One region of the Mesorhizobium sp. L2C066B000 genome, then DNA from elsewhere that is predicted to be linked to it. Evidence: predicted binding sites of a transcription regulator. Region 1 holds the regulator's gene; each other region holds the start of a gene.

Region 1 (5,222 bases):
CGGCAAGCGCGACGATCCAGAGCCAGGGGTTTCCAAGCTGGAAGCCGATGACGCGAATCAGGAATTCGGCCTGTGCCACGCCCATGATCATGCCGATCACGCCTTCGACGGAGCCCACCGAAAGGTCGATGTTGCGCATGACGATGACCAATACCATGCCGGTAGCCATGATCGCGACCGAGGACGTCTGCACCGACAGGTTCCAAAGATTGCGCGGCGTCAGGAAAAGCCCGCCCGACAGGATATGTATGCCGACCCAGATGACCAGCAGCGCGCCGACCATGCCGAGGATGCGCGTGTCGAGCTCGGTCGCTTTCAGGAACCGGGCGACCGCGCCGAGTTCAGACGCTCGTGCCGTATCGGCCTGCGGATTTGAGGTCGTGTCGGTCATGATGTCCTCCAGCGGCTTGCCGTCGGGCGCGGATGCCGGACCACAGCCTAGAAGTTTGCCGCCGATGGCGGAAACACACAATTCTCGTAGAGAAAACGCCGCGGCTTGACAGCCGCGGCGCCTCATTTCTTCAAGTCGTCGAGATCAGTTGCAAGCCGCGACGCTGCCGGCGGCGACGCCCGTGCAGACTTCGTCCTTCTTGATCCAGCCGGCGTCGATGACGACGTTGAGGTTGTCCTTGGTGATCGCGACGGGGGTCAGGAACAGCGACTTGACGGTGTTGCCGCCAGGCGTGGTGAAGTCCTTGGCGCCGGCAATGTCGCCCGTCTTCTTGCCATCGGCAAGCTGCGAGGCGATCTCGGCGGCGTTCTTGCCGAGTTCGCGCGCGTCCTTCCACACCGACACCGTCTGCGTGCCGAGCGCGATGCGGTTCAGAGCGGCATGGTCGCCGTCCTGGCCCGAGACCGGAACCGTTCCGGCAAGGCCCTGCGCCGTCAGCGCGGCGACAACGCCGCCGGCGGTGCCGTCATTGGCCGCAACCACGGCATCGACCTTGTTGTCATTGGCGGTCAGGAACTGTTCCATGTTCTTCTGGGCATTGGCCGGCAGCCAGCCATCGGTATAGGCCTCGCCGACATTCTTGATCTTGCCCGAGTCGATGGCTTCCTTGAGCACTTCCATCGAGCCCGAGAACAGGAAATCGGCATTCGGATCCGAGCCCGAGCCCTTGATGAAGACATAGTTGCCTTCGGGCTTCGCCTTGAACACTTCGCGGGCCTGCATGCGGCCGACTTCCTTGTTGTCGAAGGTCAGGTAGAAGACGTCCTTGTTCTCGATCAGGCGGTCATAGCCGACGACCGGAATGCCTTCGTCCAGCGCCTTCTGCACCGCCGGGCCGATGGCCGAGGCGTCCTGCGCCAGGATGATCAGCGAGTTGGCGCCCTGCGAGATCAGGCTTTCGACGTCGGTCAGCTGCTTGCCGGGATTGGACTGCGCGTCGGCCGAAATGTACTTGTCGCCGGCAGCCTCGATCGCCGTTTTCATCGCCGCCTCGTCGGTCTTCCAGCGCTCTTCCTGGAAGTTCGACCACGACACGCCGATGACCTTGTCCTTCGCCTGCGCGACCGACACCAGCGCCAGCGACATGGCGACACCCGCCATCATGGCGGCTGCAAATCTGTTCATCATAATCCTCCCTGCGCCGCGTGCGGCGCGACAAAACTGGCCCGAGGGCCGGCACACAGAGGCCCTATTTTTTCGAGCCTCGAAAAAATACTGGTTCAATGATAAGGCGCTGTCAACATCGATTCTGATGGATTCTGATGGCCTTGCCGAATTTTTTCGAGGTCCGCAATAAACAATGACAGGGCTGCCGGCGTCTGCCAATATTTGGCTGGTGCCGTCGAACGCCTTCACTATCATGAGGCGCGAGGAGGCCGGGAGGAAACAAATGTCGGTTGGAATCCGCCACGACGATCTGCGCCGTCGCAACCGTGCGATGGTGATTTCAGCCGTGCGCCGGGCCGGCCAGCCGTCGCGGACCGAGATTGCGGCGACTACCGGCCTCAGCCACTCGACCATATCGGCAATCTCGTCTGATCTGATTCAAGAAGGCATCCTGATTGAAGGCAAACCTGGCGAGACCGGCGCACTGAAACGCGGCCGGCCGCAGGTGGGCCTTGGTCTCAACCCGGAAGCGGCGGCGGTGATGACCGTCGTGCTGTCGCTCAATTTCCTGTCCGTCACCGTCATCGACTATGCCGGCCACGTCGTCGCCGAGGAACAGCGCCGGCTGGACACGCTGACCAAGCCGCGCGACGAGCTGATTGGCGAATGCGTAGCAATCGTCCGGCGGCGGCTTGAGGATCCCGACCTCGATGTCCAGAGCATCGCCCGCATTGCCATGGGCATCCAGGGCATCACCGATTCGCAGGCGCGCGCCATGCTGTGGTCGCCGATCACGCCACTGACCGACATTGCCTTCGCCGACATGTTGGAAGCGGAATTCGGCATTCCTGCCACCATGGAGAACGATTGCAACATGATGGCGGTGGCGCTGCAATGGCGCCAGCCCGAGCGCTACCGCGACAATTTTATCGCCATCCTCTTATCGCACGGCATCGGCATGGGCCTGGTGCTGAAAGGCGAACTGTTCACCGGCACCCATTCCTCGGGCGGCGAGTTCGGCCACATGATCCACCGTCCGGGCGGCGCGCTCTGCCGCTGCGGGCGGCGCGGCTGCGTCGAGGCCTATGCCGGAAACTACGCCATCTGGCGCAGCGCCAAAATGATGAGCGAAGATGCCGAGCCGGTCGATATCGGCGACGCTGATATGCGCGCACTCGCCGCGCGCGCCCGCGAAACCGATGGCCCGGAGCGCGAAGCCTATCGCAAGGCCGGTGAGGCGCTCGGCTTCGGCCTCGGCAGCCTGTTTGCGCTGATCGACCCGGCGCCTGTCGCCATGGTTGGCGTCAGCGCCGCCGCCTTCGACCTGATCGAGCCGGCATTGCGCGAAGCGATCGCCCAGACCGCCGGCGGCCAGCACTCGAAATCGATCTCCTTCGACACCGAGCCCAACGAGCTGCCGCTGATCCGCGAAGGCTGTGCCATGCGCGCGCTCGGCTTCGTCGATCAGGAGATTTTCGCGCCGGGCATTCAGGCCAAATCCGGCAAGCATGTCGCCTGAATGGCCGGCAACGGCGCGACGCGCAGCATCCTAGTCTTCCCTGATCGCGTAGCCGGCGCCGCGAATGGTACGGATGACATCCGGCATGCGGCCGTTGTTGACCGCTTTGCGTAAGCGCCCGACATGGACGTCGACGGTTCGCTCGTCGATGTAGATCGTCTCGCCCCAGACATTGTCGAGCAGCTGGCTGCGCGAGAACACGCGGCCGGGATGGCGCATCATGAATTCGAGCAGCCGGAACTCGGTCGGTCCGAGCCTGATCTCGCTCTTCTTGCGGTAGACACGGTGCGACTCGCGGTCGAGCACGATGTCGCCGACCTTGAGCACGCTGGACAGCACTTCCGGCTTGGCCCGGCGCAGCAGCGCCTTCACGCGCGCCATGAACTCCGGCGTCGAGAATGGCTTGACCAGATAGTCGTCGGCACCGGTGGACAGGCCGCGCACGCGATCGCTTTCCTCACCGCGCGCGGTCAGCATGATGATCGGCAGCCGCTCGGTTTCGGGCCGCACTCTAAGCCGCCGGCAGAGCTCGATGCCGGAAACAGCGGGCACCATCCAGTCGAGCACCAGGAGATCGGGCACGTTTTCCTGCAGGCGGATCTCGGCCTCGTCGCCGCGTGTCACCACCTCGACGTGATAGCCTTCGGATTCGAGGTTGTAGCGGAGGAGCACGCCTAGCGGCTCCTCGTCCTCCACGACCATGATGCGTGGCGCGATCATAGGCAGTTCACCCTCATCAGGCCGGCGTGGCCATCGCCGTCTCGTCCTGCTTCGGACGATTGGCGGGCAATTGCTGGCCGGTCAGCACATAATACGCATTTTCGGCGATGTTGGTGACATGATCGCCGATGCGCTCAAGATTCTTGGCGCAGAACAAGAGATGCGTGCAGGCGGTGATGTTGCGAGGGTCTTCCATCATGTAGGTCAAGAGCTCACGAAACACGGACGTGTATTTGACGTCGATGCGCTCGTCGTCATTCCTGAGTTTTGCAAGAGCTGCCGCATCGGTGGCGGCATATTCCTCGACGACGCCTTGCACCTGGATCAGCACCAGCTGCGCCATGGCATCGATGGAGTGCGAGAGGTCGCGCGGCGTGACGCTCAAGCCCACGGTGCCGACGCGTTTGGCGATGTTCTTGGCGAGATCGCCGATGCGCTCGAGGTCGCCGGCCATGCGGATCGAGCCGACCACGGCGCGCAGATCGTTGGCCATCGGCTGGCGCTTGGCGATCAGCGTGATGGCGCGGTCGTCCAGTTCGCGCTGGCGCGCATCCATGATGGCGTCGTCGGAAACGACACGCTGTGCCAGCGCATTGTCCGAATTGAGCAGCGCCCTGGTCGAGCCGCTGACCATCGAGCCTGCCAGATCGCCCATGTCGCGGATCAGCTTGCTGATCTGCCCGAGCTCTTCATCGAAGGAGGCGACGGTATGTTCACCCATGATCTTGGTCCTCGTGCCTGAAAATTCACCCGCCGGACGGCTCAGCCGAAGCGGCCGGTAATGTAGTCCTGGGTGCGCTTGTCGTCGGGGTTGGTGAACATCTTGTCGGTGGCGCCCTCCTCGACGAGATAGCCGAGATGGAACATCGCTGTACGCTGCGACACGCGCGCCGCCTGCTGCATCGAGTGGGTGACGATGACGATCGTGTAGTTCTGGCGCAGTTCGTCGATCAGCTCCTCGACACGGGCGGTGGCGATCGGATCGAGCGCCGAGCAGGGCTCGTCCATCAGGATCACCTCCGGCGACACGGCGATGGCGCGCGCGATGCACAGGCGCTGCTGCTGGCCGCCGGACAGGCCGGTGCCGGGCTCCTGCAGGCGGTCCTTGACCTCGTTCCAGATCGCAGCCTTCTTCAGGCTCTGCTCGACGATCTGGTCCATGTCGGACTTGCGCTTGGCCAGCCCATGGATGCGCGGGCCGTAGGCGACGTTCTCGTAGATCGACTTCGGGAACGGGTTGGGTTTCTGGAACACCATGCCGACGCGGGCGCGCAGTTCGACGACATCGATGTTCTTGTCGTAGATGTCGTCTTCATCGAGCGTGATCTTGCCGGTCACCCGCGCCGAATCGATGGTGTCGTTCATGCGGTTGAGGCAGCGCAGGAAGGTCGACTTGCCGCAGCCGGACGGGCCGATCAGCGCCGT
Region 2 (5,222 bases), 120 kb from region 1:
AGCGTGCGATAAAGGCCTCTGCCGCGCACCACCTTCTCGGCCATGACGGCAAGCAACAGGGCCACACCCATGGCGACGATCGCGGTCGCCAGAGAGAACACCAGCGTGACTTTGATCGAGTTGAGGTAGGCCGGGTCGGCCAGCACCTTGCGAAAGTTGGCGAGCCCGACGAACTTGCTCTTCAGCCCGAACGGGTCTTCCCTAAGCATCGACTGGTAGAGCGCCTGCCCGGTCGGCCAGTAGAAAAAGATCAGCGTAATGGCGAGTTGCGGCGCCACCAGCAGGTAAGGCAGGGTCTTGTTGGGGAAGACGACGCGTGGAGACAGGGTGATTCCCTCGCTATTCAGGAAATCGTCCACGCGGGTCCGCGTGGACGAGGTTCAACTGACAAATCGCTTCAGTTTCCGATCGCTTCCTGAATCGCCTTGTTGCCGCGTGCGACCGCGTTGTCGAGCGCCTGCTGCGCAGTCTGCTGGCCGGCCAGCATCTTCTCGAACTCCTCATTCTCGATGTCGCGCACCTGCGGCAGGTTGACGAGGCGCACGCCCTTCGAGTTCTCGGTCGGCGCCTTGCCCAGCATCTGCAGGATCGGCGTCTCACGGCCCGGGTTCTTGTCATAGAAGCCGGACTTCTTGGTCGCCTCATAGGCAGCGAGCGTCACCGGCAGATAACCCGACTTCTGATGCAGATACTCCTGCACTTCGGTCTTGGACAGGTGGGAGAAGAACGCCGCGACGCCCTTGTATTCCTCGTCCGATTTGTTGCCGAACACCCACAGGCTGGCGCCGCCCGGCGTGGTGTTCTGGGGCGCGCCCTTGGCGTCACTATCATAGGGAAGCTGGCCGATGCCGTAGTTCATGCCCGACTTGACGATGTCACCGAGACCCCCCGACGATTCGGTGAAGATGCCGCATTCTCCGGCAAGAAAGATCTGCTTGGCTTCGGATGTACGGCCGCCATATTTGAAGGTGCCGTCCTTGGCCAGGTCGGCGAGCGCCTGGAAATGATTGACGAAGATCGGCGCATTGATCTTGAGCTCGACGTCGGTTCCGGCAAGTCCGTTCTGGTTGGTGCCATAGGAAACGTCATTCCAGGCAGCGAAGGCCTCAAGGTGGATCCAGGTCAACCAGGTCGAGGTATAGCCGCAGGAAGCGGCGCCGCTCGCCTTGATCTTCTTGGCGGCTTCCCACACCTCGTTCCAGGTCTTTGGCGGATTGTTCACATCAAGCCCGGCCTTCTGGAAGATATCCTTGTTGTAGTAGAGGATGGGCGACGAGGAATTATAGGGGAAGGACAGCATGGTCCCGTCCGGCTTCGAATAGTAGCCGACGATGCCGGGCAAATACTGGCTCTTGTCGAAGGTCACGCCGGCGCTGGTCAGCACATCGGCCACCGGCTTGATCGCACCTTCGGCGGCCATCATGACGCCGGTACCCACGTCGAACACCTGGATGATGTCGGGCGCTTGCCCCGCACGAAAGGCAGCGATGCCGGCATTCAGCGTTTCGGGATAGGTGCCCTTGAAAACAGGGAGAATTTCATAGTCGCTCTGGCTGGCATTGAAATCCTTGGCGATCTTGTCGACCACCTCGGCATTGGCGCCGGTCATTGCATGCCACCAACTGATCTGGGTGGCGGTGAAGGCGGAGGTGGTGGAAAGCAGGGTCAAGGTGGCGGCAACACCGGCCGCAAAGCCGAACAACTTCATGTTTCATCTCCCGTTTGTCATTGGCGAAAGGGGCGCTCCCGCGAACGCAATATGTGTCGCTGATGACAATCGGACAACGGATTTGTTGCTGTTTCGTGAATTTCATACCCGGCTAACTTCGCGCCCCCTCGCCTTGCAACGAGGACAGAGAGAAATGCCAAGCCGGCTCAGCGATAGAATGGGGCATGGTGGGCCTGCAAGGATCGCCGACCGCCCAGCGATGCGTGAAGGGCCCGCGTGACAGCGCCACGCACCTGCACCGTGCGGCCGCCAAACCGGCGCTCGGCCAGATCGAGATCGGCCGAGCGGCATCGCGCCAGGCGCTGCTGTAACCGTGCGTCTGGAATGAGAACAGGATCGCCGCAACGTACAACCCGAAAAACCCGCTGTAGTTGTAGTTCGCATAACCGATTCTTCGTCAAGCGTGGCATACTAATCAAGTGGACGGCTTGATTGCTGTGGGAGAGCAGGTGGGGCGAGATGCTGACGGTCTATAATTGTATCGTGCATGAGCACGATCTGAGACTGGTCGCACTGGCAGCGCTCATTTGCGGTATTTCTTCCTTCTCGGCGGTCAACCTGCTTCGCCATGTCGACCGCTCGAGCGAGCGCAACCGCTATACCTGGCTGATGATAGCAGCCACTTCCACCGGCTTCGGTATCTGGGCGACGCATTTCATCGCAATGCTTGCCTTTTCTCCCGGAATCCCCAACGCCTACAATACGGAAATGTCGGCGCTTTCGCTCGCCGGTTCCGTCGCCCTGACCGCTGCGGGCATGTGGATCGCCACCTTGCGCCGGGGCATCGACTACCCTCTGGTCGGCGGCGCGGTCCTCGGCGCTGGTATCGCCGCCATGCACTATATCGGCATGGCCGCCTTCGAGGTCGAAGGGCGCATCGTCTGGAACCCGCTGCTGGTCGGCGTCTCGGTGCTGACAGGCGTCACCCTCGCCGCGCTGGCGCTGCTGGTCGTGTTGCGACGGCCGTCCATGCAGGCCACAATCGCCGCCGCCATCCTGTTGACGCTGGCGATCTGCAGCCTGCACTTCATCGCCATGGGCGCGGTGTCGATCTTCCCGGACTCCTCCATCGAGATATCGCAGTTCACGGTCGAACCGGTGTCGCAGGCCTTCGCCGCCGCTGCAGTCAGCATGGCTATCCTGGTGCTTTCAGCCGCAGCATTGTGGATCGACCTTCGCTTCCGGCGTCACAAGCTCGAGGCCGAGCGCATGCACGGCCTCGCCAACGCCGCCGTCGAGGGGCTGATCGTCTGCGACGGCGCCCGCATCGTCAGCGCCAATGACAGCATCGCGGCACTCACCGGCATTGCGCCGGAAGTGCTGAACGCGATGCTGCTTGGCGACCTCTTCGGCGAACGCACCGCGGCCGGCATGTCCGACTGCAGCGGACAGGCACAGGAAGCCGAACTCAGAGCCCATGACGGCGCCACCATCCCCGTCGAACTTATCGCCAGAAGCATCGACTATTGCGGCAAGCGGCACAGCGTGGTCGCCGTGCGCGACATCCGCGAACGCAGGAAGGCCGAGCAGGAGATCCTGCGCCTCGCCCATTTCGACCCGCTGACCGGGCTCCCCAACCGCCGCAGTTTCTCCGGCCGGCTCGAGGCCGAAATTGCCGCAATGGACCGCGGCGGCAAGGGTGGGCATCTTGCGCTGCTGCTGCTAGACCTCGACCGCTTCAAGGAAGTGAACGACCTGTTCGGGCACGGCGCCGGCGATGCCATGTTGCAGAAGGTGGCGCTATGCGCCTCCGCCGTGCTCCGCCACGGACAGATGCTGGCGCGTCTCGGCGGCGACGAGTTCGCCATCATCGCTCCGAACCTTCCCGATCCGCAGGCGGCCGGCCGCATCGCCGAGGCGGTGCTGGCGGCCATGCGCGAGGAAAACCGGCTGTCGGTCGGTGGCGGGCTGGTGTCGGCCAGCATCGGCATTGCACTTTATCCGCTCGACGCCGATGAGCCGACACTCCTGGTCAGCCACGCCGACACCGCGCTCTACCGCGCCAAGGCCGAGGGCAAGGACACCTACCGTTACTTCGAGGCCTCGATGGGCGCCGAGGCGCGAGACCGGCGCGTGATGGAGCACGAACTGCGCCAGGCCATGGCGCGCGATGAGTTTCGCCTCGTCTACCAGCCACAAAAGGAGATCAGCAGCGGGCGGATGGTCGGGTTCGAAGCGCTGATCCGCTGGCGCCATCCGCAGCGCGGCGACGTGTCGCCGGCGACCTTCATCCCGGTGGCCGAAGACAGCGGCGTCATCATCCAGATCGGCGAATGGGTGCTGGCGACGGCCTGCGCCGAGGCTGCGCGCTGGAAGAACCCTCTCACCGTCGCGGTCAATGTCTCGGCGGTGCAGCTCCACAATCCGAATTTCAGCCGCAAGGTGCATGAAGTCCTGCTCGGCTCCGGCCTGACGCCCGGCAGGCTCGAACTCGAGATCACCGAAACGGCGCTGGTCAAGGACATGCCGCGCGCGCTGGCGACCTTGCGCCAGGTGAAGGCGCTTGGCGTGCGTGTGGCGATGGACGATTTCGGCACCGGCTACTCCTCGCTGTCCAATCTCCGCGCCTTCCCATTCGACAAGATCAAGATCGACGGCTCATTCATCAAATCAGTCGACAGCAACGGCCAGGTGGCAGCCATCGTGCGCGCCGTTCTGGGGCTTGGCCGCGGTCTCGGCCTGCCGGTTCTGGCCGAGGGCGTCGAGACGCTGGGCGAGCTGAAATTCCTCGACGCCGAGGCCTGCGAGATCGGCCAGGGCTACTATCTAGGCCGGCCGAGCCCGATCGAGGCGTTCAGCGAACTGACCGGCGTCGCGGCGCCGGCGGCACAAGACGACGCCAGCGTCAAACAATGCGGCGGCAGCATCTTGATGCTGCCGCCGGCGGCGGCCCTGCGCTCATCCTAAGGGGCGAGTGCGGCCTCGACCAGGCGCTTGGCATCCGGTCCCGACCATTCGGCCGGTCCGTTCATATGCGCGACCAGGCAGCCTTCGCCATCGATCAGCATGGTGACGGGGAGGCCTAGCGCCAAGCCGCGCGTCTTGACGTCGTTGAACAGCGCCAGCGTCGAATCGCGGTAGTAGCCGAGCGACCCGATGCCGATATCGGCGAGGAACTTCTTGGGCTTCACATCGTCGCCGGCATCGACATTGACCGCGACCACTTCGAAGGCATCGCTGCCCTTTTCCTTCTGCAAGGCGTCGAGCGCCGGCATTTCCGCACGGCAGGGCGCGCACCATGTCGCCCACAGATTGAGCAGCACCGTTTTGCCGGCATGATCGGCGATGGTCATCGGCTTGCCGTCTGGCCCGTTGAAGGCCAAGCTTTTCAGCGATTGCGGCGGATCGGCGGGCAGGAGTGCCGCAACCTGGCCCGTGGCCGCCGCGGCAATTTTCTTGGCGCGGTCGCTCTTGGCGTCGCAGGCGACATCGTCCTTGCTGTTGCCCGCGCCGGCCGCAGGTGCGCTGCCGGTGGCTGCGTTGTTGCCAGACC
Region 3 (5,222 bases), on a different contig from region 1:
GTGGTTCCAGCCCTGCAAGGCTATACCCGTCCATGCTTGCCGACATAGGCATTCGCGACATCCGGCGACGAGTCCTGGGCAGCCTTAAGCGGCAATCTAGCTCGCCGCGACATTGTTGCGGTGCACAAAAATCACTAGATAAAGGGAGACAAACAGGGGTGAATGCGATGAGTGAAACCAGCCATCATGTCGTTGTCGTCGGCGCAGGGTTCGGCGGTCTCGAACTCACCCGGGCGCTGGCCGGCGCACCCGTGCGCATCACCATGATCGACAAGCGCAACCATCACCTTTTCCAGCCGCTGCTCTACCAGGTGGCGACCACCTCGCTGGCGACCTCGGAAGTCGCCTGGCCGATCCGTCATCTGCTGCGCAAGCGCGAGGACGTGACGACCCTGCTCGGCAACGTCACCGGCGTCGACCGTCCAGGCAAACGCGTGCTGCTTGAGGACGGCAGTTCTGTTCCCTACGACACGCTGGTGCTCGCCACCGGCGCGCGTCATGCTTATTTCGGCCACGACGAATGGGAGCCTTTCGCGCCTGGGCTGAAGACGCTTGAAGACGCAACCACCATTCGCCGGCGCATCCTGCTCGCCTTCGAGCAGGCCGAGCGCGAGACCGATCCGGCCAAGCGCCAGGCACTGCTGACACTGGTCATCGTCGGCGGCGGCCCGACCGGCGTGGAGCTTGCCGGCACCATTGTCGAACTCGCGCACGAAACGCTGCGCGGCGAATTCCGCAACATCGACACGCGTGAGGCGCGTGTGGTGCTGGTCGAGGCCGGAGACAGGATCCTCGCCAATTTCGCGCCAAAGCTGTCCGACTATGCGCGCAAGGCGCTGGAGCGGCGGGGCGTCACGGTCGAGCTTGGCCGCGCCGTCACGCGCCTCGATGCCGAAGGCGTCGTCTTTGGCGATACGCATCTGCCGGCGCGAACCATCCTGTGGGCCGCCGGCGTAGCGGCTTCGCCCGCGGGAGAGTGGCTGGGCGCGCCGGTGGACCGGGCGGGCAGGGTTATGGTCGAGCCCGATCTGACCGTGCCGAACAGTCCGGAGATCTTCGTCATCGGCGACACAGCGCATGTCTTGCGGCCGGACGGCAAGCCGGTGCCAGGCGTGGCGCCCTCGGCCAAGCAGGAGGGCAAGCATGTTGCCGCGACGATCAGGGCGCGGCTGGCCGGCGATAGCGCGCCGCGCCCTTTCCGCTACAAACATGCCGGTGACCTGGCGACGATCGGAAAGTGGGCAGCCGCGATCGATTTCGGCCGGATCAAGCTCACGGGATGGCTTGCCTGGTGGCTGTGGGGCGTGGCGCATATCTACTTCCTGATCGGTTTTCGCAACCGGCTCTCGGTGTCGCTTAGCTGGCTATGGATCTATTTCACCGGCCAGCGCAGCGCGCGGCTGATCACCCAGGGCGATGATAACAAGGGCTGAGTTCTCAACCGCGGCCAAGGATATTCATCCAGCCGTCACCTTTTGCTGATCGACTGACTTCCCGATGGACATGGCCGGTTTTCGGCGCGAAGCTTCCGCCCGGGGCTGGGATCTTGTCACGTCGCTGGGAAGGAAAACCAATGCCGCATCTCAACTACCCCGTCTCCCGCCGTAGTTTGCTTGCCGGTGCGGCCGCCAGCGGGGCGCTGATCATGCTGCATCCGTTTTCCGCCCGCGCGCAGGCCAATCAGGCGCATCTGAGGATCATGGAGACCACCGACATCCATGTGAATGTGCTGCCTTACGACTACTACGCAGACAAAGCCAACGACACGATGGGCCTGTCGCGGACGGCCTCACTGATCGCGGCGGTGCGCAAGGAAGCCACCAATGCGATGCTGATCGACAATGGCGATCTTTTGCAGGGCAATCCGATGGGCGATTACATCGCCTATGAGAAGGGCCTCAAGGAAGGCGATCTGCATCCGATCATGAAGGGCATGAACCTGCTGGGCTATGAATGCTCGACGCTCGGCAATCACGAGTTCAATTACGGCCTGTCGTTCCTCGACAAGGTGCTGGCCGGGGCCAATTTCCCGTTCGTCTGCGCCAATCTGATCCGCGGCACCGAGCTTGCCGCCAACCCGCGCGACGACAAGCTCTACCTCAAGCCCTATGTCATCCTCGACAAGAAGATCAAGGACGGGTCGGGCGTCGAGCAGCCGATCAAGATCGGCATCATCGGCTTCGTGCCGCCGCAGATCATGGTCTGGGACCTGAAGAACCTGGAAGGCAATGTCAGGACGCGCGACATCGTCGAGGCGGCCAGGGCATGGGTGCCGCAGATCAAGGAGGAGGGCGCCGACATCGTCATCGCGCTCTCGCATTCCGGCATCGATATCAAGCAGGGCGACGGCATGGAGAACGCCTCCTTCTTCGTCGCCGGCGTCGAAGGCATCGATGCGGTGTTCACCGGCCATCAGCATTTGGTCTTCCCCGGCAAGAAGGATTTTCAGGCGCTCGATGGCGTCGACACCGAGAAAGGCACGCTGCAGGGCAAGCCCGCCGTGATGGGCGGTTTCTGGGGCTCGCATATGGGACTGATCGATCTGCTTCTGGAACGGGACGGATCGAAATGGCGCGTAGCCTCGGCCACATCTGAGGCAAGGCCGATCTACGAGCGCGTCGACAAGGCAAACAAGCCGACGGTGGCGGACGACCAGCGCGTCGTCGATGCGCTGAAGGCGGACCATGAGGCGACACTTGCCTATGTCCGCCGACCGGTCGGCAAGACCTCGGCGCCGCTCTATTCCTATTTCGCGCTGGTCGCCGACGATCCGTCGGTGCAGATCGTCAACCAGGCGCAGAGCTGGTACCTCAAGGACATATTAAAAAGCACGCAGTGGAAGGACGTGCCGCTGCTGTCGGCGGCGGCGCCCTTCAAGGCCGGCGGGCGCAACGGCGCCGACTACTATACCGACGTGCCGGTGGGCGACATCGCCATCAAGAACGTCGCCGACCTCTATCTCTATCCGAACACGGTTCGTGCCGTCGAAATCACCGGCGCGCAAGTGAAGGAATGGCTGGAAATGTCGGCCGGCATTTTCAGGAAGATCGAGCCGGGCAAAGCCGACCAGGCGCTCATCGACACCGAATTCCCGTCCTACAATTTCGATGTGATCGATGGCGTCAGCTACGGAATAGACCTGTCGCAGCTGCCGAAATACGATGCCAAGGGTGGCGTCGCCAATGCCGGCTCGAACCGCATCGTCGGCCTCAGCTTCGACGGCAAGCCGATTGATCCGGCAGCGAAATTCGTCGTCGCCACCAACAATTACCGCGCCGGCGGTGGCGGCAATTTCCCCGACATCAATGCCTCGAAGATCATCTACGAGGCGCCGGACACCAACCGCGACGTGATCGTGCGCTACGTCGTCAGCGAAGGCACGATCAACCCCTCGGCCGACGACAATTGGTCGTTCACGCCGCTGCCCGGCACCAGCGTCGTGTTCGAGACCGGCCCCAAAGCGAAGGATTTCATATCGGGAGTGAAATCGCTCAAGATCGAGCCGGCCGGCGAGGGCGAATCCGGGTTTGCGAAGTATCGCATCCTGCTTTGAGGCAACGTGCAGCTAACAGGGAAAACGAGCGGGCATACGCCCGCTCAATCACGCTTCGGATCAGGCTTTGTAGACCACTTGGCGCACGTCGATGTAGCTGGCTCTAAAGCCGGCTTCGCAATAGTGGAGATAAAATTCCCAAAGCTTCTTGAAGCGGTCGTCGAAGCCGAGCGGGACGATCTTTTCCCACGACGCCCAGAAGCGGTTGCGCCATTCGGCAAGCGTGCGGGCATAGTCGTCCGGAAAGACGCGCTCGCGCAGATGGGCAAGGCCATGGTCGCTGCCCAGCGTCTTCAGGATCGACGGCGTCGGCAGCATGCCGCCTGGAAAGACATAGCGCTGGATGAAATCCGGCCGCGCCCGATAGGTGTCGTAAGCGGCCTCGTTGATGGTGATGATCTGCAGGCCGGCGGTGCCGCCGGGCCTCAGGCATGCCTTCATCTTGCCGAAAAATACCGGCCAATATTTTTCGCCGACCGCCTCGAACATCTCGATCGAGGCGATGCGGTCGTAAGTGCCCGTTTCGTCTCGGTAATCCTGCAGCTTGATGTCGACCTTGTCAGACAGTCCCGCCTTCTGGATGCGCGCCTTGGCGAAATCGTGCTGTTCGCGGCTGATGGTCAGGCCGGTGACGCGGCAGCCGATCTCGCGCGCGGCAAATTCGGCAAAACCGCCCCAGCCGCAGCCGATCTCGAGCACATGGTCCTTCTTGCCGATACCCGTATCCTTGGCCAGCGCGCGGTATTTGGCGGCCTGAGCGCTTTCCAGGTCGTTGGCGCCGGTCGCATAGAGCGCCGACGAATAGGTCATGCTGGGATCGAGCCATTGCTTGTAGAAGGCGTTGCCGAGATCGTAATGCGCCGAGATGTTGCGCTTCGAGCCTGTGCGGGTGTTTTCGTTGAACCAGTGGCGGATGCGCTGGACCGTGTTGATGAGCCAGCTGGCGCCGCCGGCAATGCGTTCGCCAACGGCCGAGTTGACAACGAACAATTCGAGGAAGCTGGTTACATCAGGGCTTTCCCAGTCGCCGTCCATGTAGGATTCGGCAACGCCGATGGTGCCGCCGGAAAAGGCACGGCCGGGCAGGCGCCAGTTCTTCAACACCAGTTCGGCATCCGGCCCGGGTCCATTGCCGCCGACAAGCACCGCCCGGCCATCCGGCATCCTCACCTTCAGCGAACCGCGCGGCAATTTCATCGCCGCCGACAGCACCATGCGCGCCTTGGCCGGCAGGCCCTTGACGATCTCGGCGAAATTGAGTTCGTCCAGCCTGATGGCGTCGCCGATGCCTTTGTATTCCCTGACAGCCATCTCACACCCCCCTGGACTTCCGCGGGGCGGCGCAAGATCTGCCGGCCCCCACATCCTCCACTTTTCATTCGCCAGGCGCGAATGCCGCTGCCTGCGTGAATTTTCGCCACAATCTTCCATGGCATTGGCCGAAACTTCAAGAGGCAAGCTTCGCGCGGCGCTGGCCCAGCTTGCCGGCCTGAGGCCAGAATCCGCGGGAGAGCGCGGCCCTCGGTGAAATCGCTATGGTTACGAACAGCCACATACGTTAGTTTCAGCCATGCGTTATGTCATCGTCATCGTCGCCATCGCCTTTTTCCTGATCTGGGACGGCCTCTATAATCAGGGCCGCTATCTCGACACGACGGTCAGGGAGATG

What was found. The regulator PhoB, encoded in region 1, activates phosphate uptake and scavenging genes when phosphate is short. The targets are predictions, from matches to a motif close to TGTCATNNANCTGTCAT.
Region 2: the regulator PhoB is predicted to act here: its motif matches at 1,771-1,787, upstream of ugpB (sn-glycerol-3-phosphate ABC transporter substrate-binding protein UgpB).
Region 3: the regulator PhoB is predicted to act here: its motif matches at 1,456-1,472, upstream of X733_RS150335 (bifunctional 2',3'-cyclic-nucleotide 2'-phosphodiesterase/3'-nucleotidase).

What each region holds. Positions count from the first base shown of each region.
Region 1 is NZ_AYWZ01000003.1:102,515-107,736, reverse strand. Features, by position in the region: gene X733_RS154625 (sugar ABC transporter permease) at 1-391, opposite strand, end outside; gene xylF (D-xylose ABC transporter substrate-binding protein) at 536-1,576, opposite strand; gene X733_RS154635 (ROK family protein) at 1,842-3,077, shown strand; gene phoB (phosphate regulon transcriptional regulator PhoB) at 3,108-3,797, opposite strand; gene phoU (phosphate signaling complex protein PhoU) at 3,814-4,518, opposite strand; gene pstB (phosphate ABC transporter ATP-binding protein PstB) at 4,560-5,222, opposite strand, start outside.
Region 2 is NZ_AYWZ01000003.1:219,418-224,639, reverse strand. Features, by position in the region: gene ugpA (sn-glycerol-3-phosphate ABC transporter permease UgpA) at 1-326, opposite strand, end outside; gene ugpB (sn-glycerol-3-phosphate ABC transporter substrate-binding protein UgpB) at 398-1,708, opposite strand; gene X733_RS154095 (EAL domain-containing protein) at 2,189-4,636, shown strand; gene X733_RS154100 (TlpA disulfide reductase family protein) at 4,633-5,222, opposite strand, start outside.
Region 3 is NZ_AYWZ01000006.1:47,601-52,822, forward strand. Features, by position in the region: gene X733_RS150340 (NAD(P)/FAD-dependent oxidoreductase) at 168-1,433, shown strand; gene X733_RS150335 (bifunctional 2',3'-cyclic-nucleotide 2'-phosphodiesterase/3'-nucleotidase) at 1,574-3,553, shown strand; gene X733_RS150330 (cyclopropane-fatty-acyl-phospholipid synthase family protein) at 3,614-4,864, opposite strand; gene X733_RS1000000171310 (hypothetical protein) at 5,124-5,222, shown strand, end outside.